Regions from separate parts of the Brevibacterium renqingii genome, predicted to be linked through region 1. Evidence: predicted binding sites of a transcription regulator. Region 1 holds the regulator's gene; the other holds the start of a gene.

Region 1 (7,795 bases):
GTTCTCTCCGCCTTCGGAACCGTGTGAGTGCGTGCTCAAGCGATCACCGTCCCGCGACGTCGAGGGCTTCTTCCAGGGTGAACTTGCCGGCGTAGAGCGCCTTGCCCACGATCGCGGAGTCGACGCCGAAGGGCACGAGTTCGCGCAGGGCGCGCAGATCGTCGAGGCTCGAGACTCCGCCCGAGGCCACGATCGGGGCGTCGGTCTTCTCGGCCAGGGACTTCAGCAGTTCGACGTTCGGTCCCTGCAGGGTCCCGTCCTTGCGCACATCGGTGACGACATAGCGCGCGCAGCCGGCGGCCTCGAGCGTTTCGAGCACCTCGTAGAGGTCGCCGCCGTCCTGCGTCCAGCCGCGCGCTGCAAGGGTGGTGCCGCGGACGTCGAGTCCGATGGCGACCTGGTCGCCGAAGCGGGTGATCATCTCGGCCGTCCACTCGGGGTTCTCAAGTGCTGCGGTGCCGATGTTCACGCGCTCGGCGCCGGTGTCGAGCGCGCGCTCCAGGCTCTCGGTGTCGCGGATCCCGCCGGAGAGTTCGACCTTGATGCCCACGGCCTTGACGACCTGGTTGAGCAGGTCGGAGTTCGAGCCGCGTCCGAATGCCGCGTCGAGGTCGACGAGGTGGATCCATTCGGCTCCCCTGTTCTCGAAGTCCTGAGCCGCGTCGATGGGTGAGCCGTAGTCGGTCTCGGTGCCGGCTTCGCCCTGGACGAGACGGACGGCTTTGCCGTCGGCGACGTCGACCGCGGGAAGGAGGACGAGCTTGTTCGAAGTGTCTGTCATTGTGACCTTTCTGCACGGGGTGCCACGGGTTTCGGCCAATGGTAGTGGGTGGGCTCGGTCAGGAACCGGGCGTCTGCGCCGCGAAGGATCCGAGCCAGTTGCGCAGCAGCCTGACTCCGGCCTCGGCGGATTTCTCGGGATGGAACTGGGCGGCCCAGGTGGTGCCGTCCTCGACGGCGGCGATGAACTCGCCGCCGTGGCGGGCGGTGGTCACCGTGGTGCCGGCAGGCGGGTCGCCGGCGGCGTAGGAGTGGACGAAGTAGAAGCGGTCGTCACGGATGCCGGCGAACATCTCCGAGTCCTCCGGGGCGCTGACCTGGGACCATCCCATGTGCGGTACGACAGTGGCGGCCAGGGCGGTGACCGCTCCGGGCCACAGTCCGATGCCCTCGGTCTCGACTCCGTGCTCATGCCCGCGGGCGAAGAACACCTGAAGGCCGACGCAGATGCCCAGCAGCGGGCGGCCCTGTTCGTGGCGGGTGCGGATGAGTTCGACTCCCCCGACGTTCTCGAGTCCGGCCATGACGGCGGAGAAGGCTCCGACGCCGGGGACGAGGAGGCCGTCGGAGTCGTTGATGACATCGTGGTCGGCGGTCAGCGTCACCTCGGCACCGGCGGCGGCGACCGCTCGCACGGCCGAACGGACGTTGCCGGCTCCGTAGTCGAGGACCGCGACGCTCGTCATCGTTTGGCTCCCTTGCTCAGCACGGACCAGATCCGCCACAGGGAGAAGCCGAGGACGATGACGCCGAAGACCGCGATGACCCAGGCGACGTTGTTGCCGCCGAGACCCAGCGCGATCCCGAAGGCGGTGACGAGTCCGGCGAGGACTGCGGCGATGATCCACAGCAGAGCGGTGCGCGCCACGGCGGCCCGTCCCGGTGTCATGGTCGCGGCGCTGGCCTGCAGCTTCGTCATCGAATCGGTTCGGATGCTGCCCTCGACGTCGTCGGCCGAGACGGTTTCGAGCAGGAGCTGTTCGAGCACATCGGGCAGGTTCTTCAGCGCCAGACCGGCCGGCACATCGGATTCGCGGGTGCCGTGGCGGTAGTGTCCGGCGTCGATCTGCTCCTCGCTGCGGACGAGCAGGAGGACTTCGTGTTTGCCGGCGAGCTTCGAGATCGCCGCGGCCGCCTCGTTGCCGGAGGCCACGTCCGTGTCGTTGAGGACGATTCCGCTGAACTCCCCGATCGGCACGATGGTCCCGGAGATGTTCGACAGCACACAGGCCGCGGCAAGCTGCTGGGCGACCCCGAATGGGGTCACGACGACGGTGGTGCTCACAGGACTCCCTTGGTGCTGGGGACGGAATTGCTGCGGGGATCTTCCTCCACGGCCGCGCGGAGGGCACGGGCGAAGGCCTTGTACTGGGCCTCGACGATGTGGTGCGGGTCGCGACCGCGCACGAGGTCGAGGTGGACGGTCAGTCCGCCGTGGAAGGCGATCGACTCGAGCGAGTGGGAGGTCATCGATCCGGTGAAGTGACCGCCGATGAGGTGATACTGCTGCCCTTCCGGTTCGCCCTCATGGACGAAGTAGGGACGGCCGGAGACGTCGACGACGCACTGGGCCAGCGCTTCGTCGAGCGGGACGGCGGCGAAACCGTAGCGGCGGATTCCGCTCTTGTCGCCGAGGGCCTCGCGCAGGGTCTGGCCGAGCACGATCGAAGTGTCCTCGACGGTGTGGTGGACGTCGATGTGGGTGTCTCCGGTGGCGGTGATGTCGAGGTCGATCATCGAATGCTTCGCCAGGGCCGTGAGCATATGGTCGAAGAACGGCACGCTCGTGGAGATGGTCGAGGCTCCGGTGCCGTCGAGGTCGACGGACACGGACACCGTGGACTCGGAGGTGGTGCGTGAGTTCTGGGCCTGCCTCATGGAGTGCCTTTCGTCGGGGCGGCGGGTGACGGAGTGGAGCTGTGGGGCGCGTCTTCGGACGAGTGTGGGCCGTCGACCGGATGCGCATCTTCGGCCGGTGGTGCGGCGAGGATGTCCGGGGATTCGGCGAGGATCTCGTCGATCGCGGTCAGGAACGCCTCGGTCTCGTCCTCGGTGCCGGCGTTGACGCGGGCGTGGCCGTCGATGCCGATGTCGCGGATGAGCACTCCGCGGTCGAGCAGCTTCTGCCACAGCTCGGCCGGGGTGGAGATATTGCCGAAGAGCACGAAGTTCGAATCGCTGTCGTGGACGCTGAAGCCGACCTTCGCGAGGTGGGCCGACATCCGGTTGCGGGAATCGATGAGTCGGTCGACGTTGCCCAGCAGCACGTCAGCGTGTTCGAGTGCGGTGCAGGCGAGCACCTGTGTGACCTCGGACAGGTGATAGGGCAGGCGGACGAGGCGGAGGACGTCGATGAGATCGGGATCGGCGATTGCGTAGCCCAGGCGCAGCCCCGCACAGGCGAAGGCTTTGCTCATGGTGCGTGAGACGACGAGGCGGGGACGTCCCTCGAGCAGGGTCATGGCCGAGGGCTTGGCCGGGCGGGAGAACTCCGCGTAGGCCTCATCGACGATGACGATCCCCGAGCAGTTGTCGTAGGCCGCTTCGATGACGTCGAGCCCGATCGAGGTGCCGGTCGGGTTGTTCGGGGTGCAGAGGAAGACGATATCGGGGTCGATCCGTGCGACCTCGGCGGCGACGGTGTCGGCGTCGAGCGTGAAGTCGTCCTTGCGGTCGACGCTGAGCCAGCTGGCTCCCGTTCCGGTTGTGATCAGCGGGTGCATCGAATAGGACGGCGTGAAGCCGAGCACGGTACGGCCGGGTCCGCCGAAGGCCTGGACGATATGGCTGAGGACCTCGTTCGAACCGTTCGCAGCCCAGATCATTGCGGGGTCGAGCTCGACGCTGTCCCCGGCACGTTCGTTGATGCCGGTGAGATAGGTGACGAGGTGTTCACGCAGTGCGGTGAACTCACGATCGGGGTAACGGTTGAGTCCGGAGAAGTGATCGTTGACGGCGGCACGCATGCTGTCGACGACGACGTCCGGGAGCGGATAGGCGTTCTCATTGACGTTGAGCTGGACCGGCACGTCGAGGTGCGGAGCCCCGTAGGGCTTGAGGCCGACGAGGTCGGAACGCACTGGCAGAGATTCGAAGTTTCCCACGCGATCATTCTACCGAGAGACCCCCGCCGCCCGGGCGGCGGGTCGGGGCGCGAGACTCGGGGAGGACTCCCCTTCTTCAACGGATCCCGGAAGGATCTGCGGCCTCCTCAGTTGGGCGCAGACTCAGCGGACAGGGACGTCGAGGGTCTGGCCGGGGTGGACGGTCGGGGTCGTCAGATGGTTGATCTCGGCGATATCGGCCACGACATCACGGGTGTCACGGTCGAGACCGAGGTTCGACGCCACGGTCCACAGCGATTCGCCCTCGCCGACGACGACCGCTTCGGCGTCGATGCCGATGCTCTCGGTCTCCGATTCGGCGACAGCGGCGGCCGAGAACGACTGAGTGGCGAGGAGGAGCGCTCCGCCGATGACGACGAGAGCAATGAGCAGGGTCCGGAGAAGGCGCACGGCCTGGCGTCCACGCGTGGTCAGGCGCAGCCCGGTGTTCTGTGCAGACATCGCATTACCTCTTTCATTCGTACGATTCCACCAGCAATCGGTAGAACGTCTGTTCTATTCAACATGCCAATCGAACAAATGTCCAGTCCAACTCGAACATCTATGCGACAATGAGAGGGAACCAGCGTTGTTGATCGATCTGTCAGAACCATCTCAGTCGGCACTGACACGAGAATCCCCGAAGCGGGGATCGCAGGGTTCGGCGGCAGGGAATAGAACGAAGGGGAACGAGCAATGGTTCAGAACAAGCGAGGCAGAGGCCGCCCGCGCAACGAGGACGTTGCCAGTGAGATCGCTGCCGCCCGCAGCGATGACGAGGTCGTCGAGATCCCAGAGGGATCGTCCGGAGAGGGCGATTTCCGCCTCACTCCCCGGCAGCGCCTCGTCCTCGAGACCATCGAACGCGCCGTCGTGACCAACGGCTATCCGCCGAGCATGCGCGAGATCGGCAAGGCCGCCGGGCTCGCCTCGCTCTCGAGCGTCGCCCACCAGCTCTCGCAGCTCGAACGCCTCGGCTATGTCCGCCGTGATCCGAAGCGTCCCCGCGCCATCGAGGTCGTCAATCCCTTCGAAGAGGAAGAGGCCGAGCGCGCGAAGTTCGAGGAGCTGTCGAACAACACCGTCCAGGTGCCCGTCGTCGGGCGCATCGCCGCCGGTGGCCCGATCCTGGCCGAGCAGGAGGTCGACGACGTCTTCTCCCTGCCGACCCAGGTCGTCGGCTCCGGCGACATGTTCCTGCTCAAGGTCGTCGGCGACTCGATGATCGACGCCGCCATCTGCCACGACGACTGGGTAGTCGTGCGCAAGCAGCACACCGCCGACAACGGTCAGATCGTCGCGGCCCTGCTCGACGGCGAGGCCACGGTGAAGACGCTCAAGCGCAAGGCCGGACAGCAGTGGCTGCTGCCGCAGAACGAGAACTACGAGCCCATCGACGGCAACTTCGCCCAGATCATGGGGCTCGTCGTCGCGGTCATCCGTCGCCTCTGAGGTCTCGTCGTCCGTCGCCTCTCAGGCCTCGGAGAGCCTCCGCCCGCGCTGACTTCTCCGAAAGCCTGCGCCGGAGCTGAGACCCGTGAAGGTCTCCGCAGCCGGGGAACAGAACGCCCGCGAACAGTCCGTTCGCGGGCGTTCTCTCATTCCTCTTGTGTTTCGGCCAGCCGTCCGAGGCTCGTGCGCACGAGCTGCGAATTCGTCGTCGGCCACATCCGCGGCATCGAATTGACGAGGAAGCCGGCATACCTGGCCGACCGCAGCCGCGAGTCGAGCACCGCCACGACTCCCCTGTCCTCGGTCGAGCGGATGAGGCGGCCGGCGCCCTGCGCCAGACGCAGTGCAGCATGAGTGGCGGACACGGCCATGAACCCGTTGACGCCGCGCTGGTCGGCATCGCGCGCCCGTGCCTGCATGAGCGGGTCGTCCGGCCGGGGGAAAGGCAGCCGGTCGATGATGACGAGTCGGTTCGTCCGCCCCGGCACATCGACTCCCTGCCACAGCGACATGGTGCCGAACAGGCAGGTCTGGTCATCGGCGGTGAACTGGGAGACGAGTGCGGGCAGCCCGTCGTCGCCCTGGAGCAGGATCGGGAAGTCGAACTTCTCCCGCAGGTGTTCGGCCGCAGCGTTGGCGGCTGCCCGGGAGGAGAACAGTCCCAGCGCCCCGCCGTTCGAGGCCCGCACGAGTTCCTCGAGTTCGGTCAGCGCCTCGGAGCTCAAACCGCTGCGCCCGGGCTTGGGCAGGTGGGAGGCGACATAGAGGATGCCCTGTCGTCCGTAGTCGAAGGGTGAGCCGACATCGAGGCTGTCCCATTTCGGGGCGTCGGGTCCGAAGAGCCCCAGTGAGGCTGCGACCGCGTCGAAGTTCCCGCCCAGGGACAACGTCGCCGAGGTGGCCACGACCGTGGATTCCTCGAAGATGCCCGAGCGCATCGTTCCGGCCACGCTCAGCGGTGCGACGACGAGGTTCGTCGTCTCCTTCTCCCGGAAGGTCGACCGGGACAGCCAGATGACGTCGTTCTTGCCCGGCTCGCAGAAGCGTTCGGCCAGTTCGAAGATCTCCTGGCACCGGGCCTTGGCCATCTGCCGACCGGCATCGGCGTCCTCGGACTTGCCGCCGATGTCATTGATGATCTGGCGCGCGGAGTCGCGGATCTGTGCCAACGCCAGTCCGAGCGCCTCGCTCATATTGAGGATGAGCCCTTCGGGCACGGAGGACTGGGCGCGTTCGAGTGCCGCCGCGGCCGAGTCGAGCAGGGACACGACCCCGTCCTGGACGGCGGTGTGCTTGCGCACGGAGCTCGTCGCCGCCGACAGCATGCTCGTGTTGATCTGCCCGGACAGCGCGTTCGTCACCCGGTCCTTGAGCTCGTGCGCCTCGTCGATGATGATGACGTCGTGGTCGGGCAGCACAGCCGATTCGCCGAAGGCGTCGATGGCCAGCAGGGCGTGGTTGGTGACGACGATGTCCGCCTCGGCGGCCTTGTTCCTGGCGATCTCGGCGAAGCATTCGGTGACCAGAGGACAGTTCGCCCCGAGGCAGTCGAAGGCGTTGACCGACACCTGCGACCAGGCGCGGTCGCTGACTCCGGGCATGAGGTCGTCGCGGTCACCGGTCTCGGTGATCTTCTCCCAGGTGCGGATCCGTTGGATCTCCTCACCCAGACCCGAGCGTTCGGAGGGTTTGCGTCCCGCCTCGGCGTCGGCCCCGAGGTCGAAGAGCATGCCCTCCCCCTCGTCCGGGTACCCGCCGGCGAGCTTGTGCTTGCACACATAGTTCCGCCGCCCCTTGAGCAGAGCGGCCCTCGGCAGCGGATCGAGGTCTTTCTTCACGGCCTTGAACAGCCGCGGCAGATCGCGGTGGATGATCTGAGTCTGCAGCGCCAGCGTCGCCGTGGACACGACGACCTTGCCGCCGGTGCGGGTGACGTATTCGGCCGCGGGCACGAGGTAGGCCAGGGACTTACCCGTCCCGGTTCCGGCCTGGACGAGCAGGTGGATCCCCTTGTCCACCGCCGAGGCGACCGCTTGGGCCATCTCCTGCTGACCGCTCCGGGTCGAGCCGCCGATGGCCCCGACGGCCGACTCGAGGAGTTCTTCGACGGTCACTGATCGATGACCAGGTCCGGACGCTGGAATTCGCGCAGTTCGTCGAGGAGCTCGGCCGGCACCTTGGCCTGCAGGCTCGTGCCCTCGGAGCCATGTTCTTCGTGTTCGACCGTGCCCAGGGCGTAGATCTTCGACACGAGGTCGCCGCGCTCATAGGGAATGAGCACGGTGATGTCGATATCGGGTGCCGGCAGCCGGGATTCGATGGCCTCGATGAGCTCGTCGATGCCGTCCTTCGTCGCGGCGGAGACGAACTGGGCCTGTGGATACTCCGCACGCAGACCGGCGAGCACGGCCTCCTCGGCGATATCGGACTTGTTGAACACGAGCAGTTCGGGGATCTCC
Region 2 (7,795 bases), on a different contig from region 1:
CGTCTGTGAGCTGGTTCGTCTCGATCTGCACGGCCGTGTCGCTCGTCGGCGTCAGTCTGGGTTCGGAGGCGGGGACCACATCGGTGACGATCTTCTCGCCCTTCGCGGCGGAGGTGTCGGTGACGTGGTCGACCTGGAACTGCGAACCGCCCTTGAAGGCGATGCCGAAGTTGAATCCGGCGACGAGGGGGACGAGCAGGGAGAGGATCACGAGGACTCCGGCGATTCCCAACCACAGCTTCGCCTTGCCGACGAAGGGGATCGATGATTCGCCGCTGTGGAGGCGGTTGCCCCAGGCAAAGAACCGTTTCACTTGTCTGCCTCCTTGCCCTCGTCGGCAGCTGTGTCCTCGGCGGCGCGTCGCGCCGCCGCTTTGCGTTCGGCGATCGATCCGCCGTTCAGGCGGGACCGGGCTGCCGTGTCCTTCGCCGTGTTCGCGGCTGAAGCCCCATTCGCGGAGGCGTTCCCCGCCTCGGTGTCAGGAGCCTCGGTGTCAGGAGCCTCGGTGTCAGGAGCCTCGGTGTCAGGAGCCTCGGTGTCAGGCGTCTCGGATTCCGCCTCGGGCCCGCCTGCGGCCGACTCCGTCTCAGAGCCCTCGGTCTTCTTGCGCTTGCGTTCGGCGATCGAACCGCCGACGGCCGACTTCCGCTTCTTCTTGCCGGGCTCGGGCGCCGGCGACGATGCCGCCGGCTCGGTGGTCGCGGCCGAGGTGTCGGCAGCGGAGTCCTCTGCGTCGTCGAGTCCGGCCTTGCGCAGACGCGCCTTCTCCCGGCGCTTGGCTTCCGGGGTCTTGTCCTTATCGTCGATGGAGAGGTTGAGCGCACCGCGATAGCCGGCGGGTCTGACTCCGAGCAGACGCGGATCCATACCCGACATCGGGTGGCCTTCGCCGAAGAACTTCGTCCGGGCCAGCACCTGCAGCATCGGGTGGGTGAAGAGGAAGACGATGAGCACGTCGATGATCACGGTCAGCCCCAGGGTGAAGGCGAATCCGCGCACCGACCCGACCGCCAGGATGTAGAGGATGACCGCGGCGAGCATGTTCACGGCCTTCGAGGCGTAGATCGTGCGCTTGGCCCGATCCCATCCGACCTCCACGGCCGAGAGCAGATTTCTGCCGCTGCGCAGCTCGTCCCGGACGCGTTCGAAGTAGACGATGAACGAGTCCGCCGCCATACCGATTCCGATGATGATACCGGCCACGCCCGCCAGCGACAGGCGATAGCCGTATCTCCAGGACGCGAGAAGCAGAAGAAGATAGGTGAGCACACCGGCGACGACGAGGCTCGAGACCGTGACGAGGCCGAGCACCCGGTACTGCAGCAGCGAGTAGACGACGACGAGGAGGAGGCCCACGAGGCCCGTGAGCAGACCGATCTTGAGATAGTTCGAACCCAGCGTCGGTGAGATCTGATCCTCGCTCTGAACCTGGAAGCTCAGCGGCAGGGAGCCGTTCTTGAGCTGATCGGCCAGTGTCTGCGCCTCGTCGAGACTGAAGTCGCCGGTGATCTGTGCCTTGCCGTCGGAGATCACCGCGTTCGAGCTCGGCGCCGAGAGCACGAGGCCGTCGAGTTCGATGGCGAACTGGTTGTACGGCTGCTGCTTTCCGGTGATGTCCGAGGTGATCTGCTTGAAGATCTCCCGTCCGGTCGAGTCGAATTCGAGGTTGACGGCAGGCTGGTTGGTCTGCACGCCGTTCGCACCCGAGGCGTAGCCGGCGTTCGCATCGGCCAGGTGGTCGCCGGCGAGTTCGACCGGGCCGAGGATGTATTTGGCCTTGCCGTCGTGAGAACACGAGACGACGGGCTTGTCGGCGGGCTGCTGCTCACCGCCCGTGCGGTTCTTCGGATCCGTGCAGTCGAGCTCGGTGTATTCCTTGATGATGGAATCGGTCTGCCATTCGCTCGCATCCTTCTCGGGGTCGAACAGCGGCCGCGGCGTCGAGTCGGTGACCTTAGTGTCATCGCTCGAACCGCTGCCCTCTGCGCCCTCGGCCGCGGACTCTTTCCCGCCGCCGGCCGACTTCGAATCCTTCGAGCCCTTATCGGCTTTGTCCGCAGCCGTGCCTCCTGCTTTCGCGACTTCGCCGCCGCCGGAAGGAGCCTGGTCCTGGCCCTGCCCGTCACCGCCGCCGTCGGCGCCGGTGAGGTCCTCGAGTCGCTTGCGCTCTTCGTCGCTGAGTCCGTCATCGGAACCGGACTTGTCGCCGCTGTCGCCGCTCTTCTCCTGTTCCTTCTGGATCTGCTCCTGTGAGCGCGGATCGCCGACCAGCGCCACACGGCGGAACACGAGCTGGGCGGAGGAGCGGACGAGGTTGCGCGTCTCCTCATCGGGGTTGCCCGGAAGATTCACGACGATGTTGCGATCGCCCTGCGTCGTGATCTCCGCTTCGGACACACCCGTCGAGTCAACGCGCTGGCGGATGATGGCGACGGCTTGGTCGAGCTGCTCCTTGCTGATGTCCGTGCCCTTCGACACCTGCGGTTCCAGGATGATCGACGTTCCGCCCTCGAGATCAAGTGCGAGCTTGGGAGTCGTCGTGGCGTTCGACCAGATGACTCCGGCAGCGATGATGCCGGCGAGCACCAGGGTGACGATCGTCAGCCACAGGAAGCGCAGACCAGGACGTGGCTTTTCTTCGATATCGGACACGTTTCAGCTTTCGATCGGGAGCAGAGTGCGAGGACGGATCAGTTCTTCTTGTCGGTATCCGAATCGGAGGAGTCGGCGTCATCGACGTCCGAATCGATCTCGGCAGCGTCCTGTGCCTCGCCTTCCGTCGTCGCAGCATCGGCGTCGGTCGCCTCCGGCGCATCGTCGCTGACGGAATCGGCTTCATCGGCGGCGTCCGCAGTCTCGGACTCCGAATCCTGCTCAGCGCGCTTGCGCGCGTTCATGGCATCGAGTTCGGCATCGGTGATCGCCGGCTTCTCCGCCGGATCCGCAGGGGCCGCATCAGCGGCCGGAGTGTCGGCGACGGGAGCATCGACCGGAGCGGAGGCCTCGGGGTTCTCGATCTGGCCGATGGCCTGGCGGTGGACTCGCAGAACGGTCCCGGGACCGGATTCGATGGTCACCTGGTTGCTCTCCTCGTCGATCGACAGGACCGTGCCGAAGACACCGAAGGTGGTCATCACGGTTGCACCGGGGACGAGACCCGACTTAATCTGCTCCGCACGCGCTTTCTGCTTGCGCCGAGAATTGAAGAGGAAGAAGATGAGCAGCGCGGCAAGCGCAAGAGGGATCAACAAATCCACAGATATCAGCCTTTCATATGAATGAACCAGTGAACCAGCTTAGTTCGTCCTCACTGCCGATGGCGAACTCATATGCGGGGTTCAGTACTCATAATTTGCTGGGATCTGCATTTCCAGATGCTTCCAGGCCGCCGAGGTGGCCACGCGCCCTCGTGGTGTGCGGCTGATGAGGCCCTCCCGCACGAGATACGGTTCGGACACCGTCTCGACGGTGTCGGCCTCCTCGCCGACCGAGACGGCCAGAGTTCCCAGCCCCACCGGTCCCCCGCCGAAGCGCTTGCACAGCACGTGCAGCACGGAGCGGTCGAGGCGGTCGAGTCCGAGGGCGTCGACCTCGTACACGTGCAGGGCGTTGACGGCGGCCTCTTCGTCGATGACGCCGCTGCCTCTGACCTGGGCCCAGTCCCGGACCCGGCGGAGCAGGCGGTTCGCGATCCGCGGTGTGCCGCGGGACCGGGTGGAGATCTCCTCCAGCCCCGCCAGCTGCGCATCGATGCCGAGCATCCGGGCCGAGCGCTCGAGCACCGTGAGCAGATCCGTGCTCGAGTAGAAGTCGAGCAGGGCGGTGAAGCCGAAGCGGTCGCGCAGCGGTGCCGGCAGGAGGCCGGAACGGGTGGTGGCCCCGACGAGGGTGAATTGCGGGAGATCGAGCGGAATCGCGGTCGCGCCGGGGCCCTTTCCGACGATGACGTCGACGCGGAAATCCTCCATCGCCACATAGAGCATCTCCTCGGCGGCGCGGGCCATCCGATGGATCTCGTCGATGAAGAGCACTTCGCCCTCCTCGAGGGAGGACAGGATGGCGGCGAGATCACCGGCGTGCTGCACGGCAGGACCCGACGTCACACGCAGACTCGAACCCATCTCGTGCGCGATGATCATCGCCAGGGTCGTCTTGCCCAGTCCCGGCGGGCCGGACAGCAGAACATGGTCAGGAGCCTTCTGCCGGGCTTTCGCCGCATCGAGGACGAGCGAGAGCTGCTCACGCACCTGGGGTTGGCCGATGAAGTCGGCCAGGCCCTTGGGCCGCAGAGCCGCTTCCGCATCCCGTTCGGCCGTCTCCGCCTGCCCGGACACGAGCCGGTCGCGTTCGGCTCCGGTCAGTCCCTGATCGCCGAAGTCCATCTCGTAGGAGGCCTCCTGTCCCCCGCCCTCGGGTTCGGGCTCGAAGACGCCGGTCATTTCCGTGCACCCAGAACCTTGAGAGCGGCCTTGAGCAGAACGGAGGTTCCGGCGTCAGCGCCGGCCTCCTTGGCGACGTCGGCCACGACCTCTTCGGCCTGCGGCTCCTTCCAGCCGAGTCCCACGAGCGCATCGACGACCTGCTGGTTGCCGCCGCCGAAGGACAGGCTCGGCCCGGGCGTGGAGGCGGCGGGCTTCGGAAGCTTGTTCTCGAGTTCGAGGATGATCCGCGAGGCCCCTTTCTTCCCGATCCCCGGGACGCGGGTCAGTGCGTTGGCGTCCTGATTCGTGATCGCGGCGGCGAGCTCGTCAGGTCCCATCACTGACAGGATCGCCATGGCCAGCCTGGGGCCGATGCCGGAGATCGTCAGGAGCACTTCGAAGGTGTTGTTCTCGTCCTCGGTGCCGAATCCGTAGAGGGTCAGCGAGTCCTCGCGCACGACGAGGCTGGTGACCAGTTCGATCTCCGCTCCGTGACGGGCGCCCACGAGAGTATCTGGAGTGACATGGACCTTGCGGCCGATCCCGTAGGTGAGGACGACGAGGTGGTCAGCTGCGATCCGATGCACCGTGCCGCTGAGGAAACTGATCACGAACTGCCTTTCGAGTGGGAACACGTGTACGATTCCAGGCTAGCAGGAACCCGTCGCCAGCCGGCCCCGGCACGCCGGAGACTCTTCCCGCACCGTTCCCGAGGCGGTTCCACCAGGCTCGTCCCCCGCGCGCCGGAGGTCACTTCGTCCGGCGCATGGCCGCTGCCCACTGCTGCTGGGCCTTCGTCAGACCGGACCCCTGCCGGCCGCCCGCCTTGCGCTCGGTGAGGTCCTTGTTCTGTCCCGGCGTCGACTGGGCGCTCAGCGCCCCTCTCCACGAGTGGCAGATGGCGATCGCCAGGGCATCGGCGGCGTCGGCGGGCTTCGGAGGGGCCTCGAGTCCGAGGATCCTCGTCACCATCGTCGTGACCTGCTTCTTGTCGGCACGGCCCGAACCGGTGATCGCCGCTTTGACCTCCGAAGGCGTGTGCATGGCCACGGGCAGACCGCGGCGAGCGGCCAGACCCATCGTCAGCCCGGAGGCCTGGGCCGTGCCCATGATCGTCGAGACGTCATTGCGGGCGAAGACGCGTTCGATGGCGACCATGTCGGGCCGGTAGGTGTCCAGCCAGGTGTCGAAGGCCTCGGCGATGACTCCGAGACGGAGGTCCACGGAGTCCGCCGACGGCGTCCGGAGCACATCGACGGCGACCATTGCGACCTTCCGCGCCGGCAGGGTGTCGATGATGCCGAGCCCGCAGCGGGTCAGTCCGGGGTCAACGCCGAGGATTCGCATCAGGCATCGAGTTCGGCGAGGACCTCATCGCTGACGTCGGCGTTCGAGTACACGTTCTGGACGTCGTCGCAGTCCTCGAGCGCATCGATGAGGCTGAAGACCTTCTGCGCGGTCTCGGCGTCGAGGTCGACCTCGAGCTCGGGCACGAACGAGGCATCGGCCGAGTCGTAGTCGATTCCGGCGTCGACGAGAGCCGTGCGGACGTCCACGAGATCGGTCGCTTCGCAGATGATCTCGAATTTCTCGCCCGATTCCTTGACCTCCTCGGCTCCGGCGTCCATGGTCGCCAGCAGGATGGCCTCTTCGTCGGTCTCCTCAGCACTGACGATGATGACGCCCTTGCGATTGAAGTTGTAGGTCACCGAACCCGGATCGGCCATCGAACCGCCGTTGCGGGTGACGGCCACGCGCACCTCGGAGGCGGCACGGTTGCGGTTGTCGGTGAGGCATTCGATGAGCAGGGCCACACCGCCGGCGGCGTAGCCTTCGTACATGATCGTCTCGTAGTTGACGCCCGAGCCGTCGAGGCCTCCGCCGCGCTTGACCGCGCGGCTGATGTTGTCGGCCGGAACGGAGTTCTTCTTGGCCTTCTGGATCGCGTCGAAGAGCGTCGGGTTGCCGTCGGGGTCAGGTCCACCGTTGCGTGCGGCAACCTCGATGTTCTTGATCAGCTTGGCGAAGAGCTTGCCGCGCTTGGCATCGATTGCAGCTTTCTTGTGTTTAGTCGTTGCCCATTTGGAATGACCTGCCACTGGTGTTCCTTCCTGTAGTTACAGCCACTCAAGTCTATACGCTCGTCGCGGCTCTCCGCTCGGCCCGCCCGGGCTGAGCCGCCGAGGCGACCCGGCCGCGCCGGTTCAGTCGATGACCAGCGGCACTTCGGGCACGGACCCCGCCGTGGCCAGATCGATGAGGCTCAGCAGGTTCTTCGGGTAGATGGTCTCGGTCGTGGCCATCAGCTGCTCGCGCGTCCACCAGCGGAATTCCAGCAGGCTGCGCTTCTCGATGTCCGTCCAGACCGCGTCCTCGAGTTCGATGTCCTCGCTCGTGCGGAACGCGAAGTACGTCTCGAGCTGGCGCAGAGACTTCTCGGTGAATTCGAAGACTTCGTCCCGGGTCGCCAAGGGGCCGATGAGTTCGTGCGGTTCGCATTCGATTCCGGTCTCCTCGGCGAGCTCCCGAGCTGCGGTCTGCGCCGCCGATTCGCCGAGTTCGGAACCGCCGCCGCAGGTCATCCACCACTGGTGGCTCGGGGCCAGCAGGTCCTGGGCTCGAATCAGGAGAACCTCGTCGCGCTCATTGAGTAATACGACCCGTGAGGCTTTACGAGGTTTCATGGTTCTCCAGTGGTCGACGGCGAGGGGACGCAAGTGTTTGCAGAATAGTGACGCTGGGGGTTTTCGGCAAGAGCGCGACAGCGGTCCAGAGAACGATATCGGCTACTCGCTGCCCTGACCAAGTCGGCTCTCGGCCTGAGCATTCGGGAACAGTGGGATCGGCTGATCGCCGTGACGGCGAGGAAATCGTTCATCGGCTCAGTCGGACGCGGCCGAGCCGGTTTCTTCGCCACCGGTGAGATGACGGTCCCACCAGTCGAGGACGGCTTCGAATCGCTGCCGACGATGGCGCGGCTGCCCTGCCCGGGACAGCTCGTGGTTCTCGCCGGGGAAGATGAGCATCTCGGTATCGACACCGGCCCGCTGCAGGGCCGCGTAGTACTGCTGCGCCTGCTCCAGCGGGCAGCGGAGGTCGAGCTCCGAATGCATGACCAGCGTCGGTGTCCCCACTTGGTCGGCGCGGGCCAGCGCCGACTGGCGCAGGATCGACTGCGGATTGCGGCTCGTGTATTCCTCGGTGAAGAAGCGCCCGATGTCGGAGGTGCCCACGAAGCTGTCGGGGTCGAGGTAGCCGCGTTCGACGATGGCACCGCGGAATCGGCGATCGGCGGCGATGGTCATGGCCGTGAGGTAGCCGCCGTAGGACCCGCCCTGAACGCCGATTCGGTCGGCGTCGAGATCGGGATTGCT

The links. The regulator LexA, encoded in region 1, represses DNA repair genes until DNA is damaged. The targets are predictions, from matches to a motif close to TCGAACANNTGTTCGA.
Region 2: the regulator LexA is predicted to act here: its motif matches at 5,049-5,064, upstream of ruvA (Holliday junction branch migration protein RuvA).

The regions. Positions count from the first base shown of each region.
Region 1 is NZ_JADBHG010000001.1:81,267-89,061, forward strand. It holds gene IIE29_RS00355 (SseB family protein) at 1-39, opposite strand, end outside; gene priA (bifunctional 1-(5-phosphoribosyl)-5-((5-phosphoribosylamino)methylideneamino)imidazole-4-carboxamide isomerase/phosphoribosylanthranilate isomerase PriA) at 44-781, opposite strand; gene hisH (imidazole glycerol phosphate synthase subunit HisH) at 840-1,466, opposite strand; gene IIE29_RS00370 (hypothetical protein) at 1,463-2,065, opposite strand; gene hisB (imidazoleglycerol-phosphate dehydratase HisB) at 2,062-2,658, opposite strand; gene IIE29_RS00380 (histidinol-phosphate transaminase) at 2,655-3,884, opposite strand; gene IIE29_RS00385 (LysM peptidoglycan-binding domain-containing protein) at 4,008-4,346, opposite strand; gene lexA (transcriptional repressor LexA) at 4,581-5,336, shown strand; gene IIE29_RS00395 (ATP-dependent DNA helicase) at 5,483-7,450, opposite strand; gene hflX (GTPase HflX) at 7,447-7,795, opposite strand, start outside.
Region 2 is NZ_JADBHG010000003.1:211,803-219,597, reverse strand. It holds gene secF (protein translocase subunit SecF) at 1-313, opposite strand, end outside; gene secD (protein translocase subunit SecD) at 310-2,652, opposite strand; gene yajC (preprotein translocase subunit YajC) at 2,691-3,257, opposite strand; gene ruvB (Holliday junction branch migration DNA helicase RuvB) at 3,339-4,382, opposite strand; gene ruvA (Holliday junction branch migration protein RuvA) at 4,436-5,032, opposite strand; gene ruvC (crossover junction endodeoxyribonuclease RuvC) at 5,172-5,768, opposite strand; gene IIE29_RS08385 (YebC/PmpR family DNA-binding transcriptional regulator) at 5,768-6,520, opposite strand; gene IIE29_RS08380 (NUDIX hydrolase) at 6,626-7,105, opposite strand; gene IIE29_RS08375 (alpha/beta hydrolase family protein) at 7,304-7,795, opposite strand, start outside.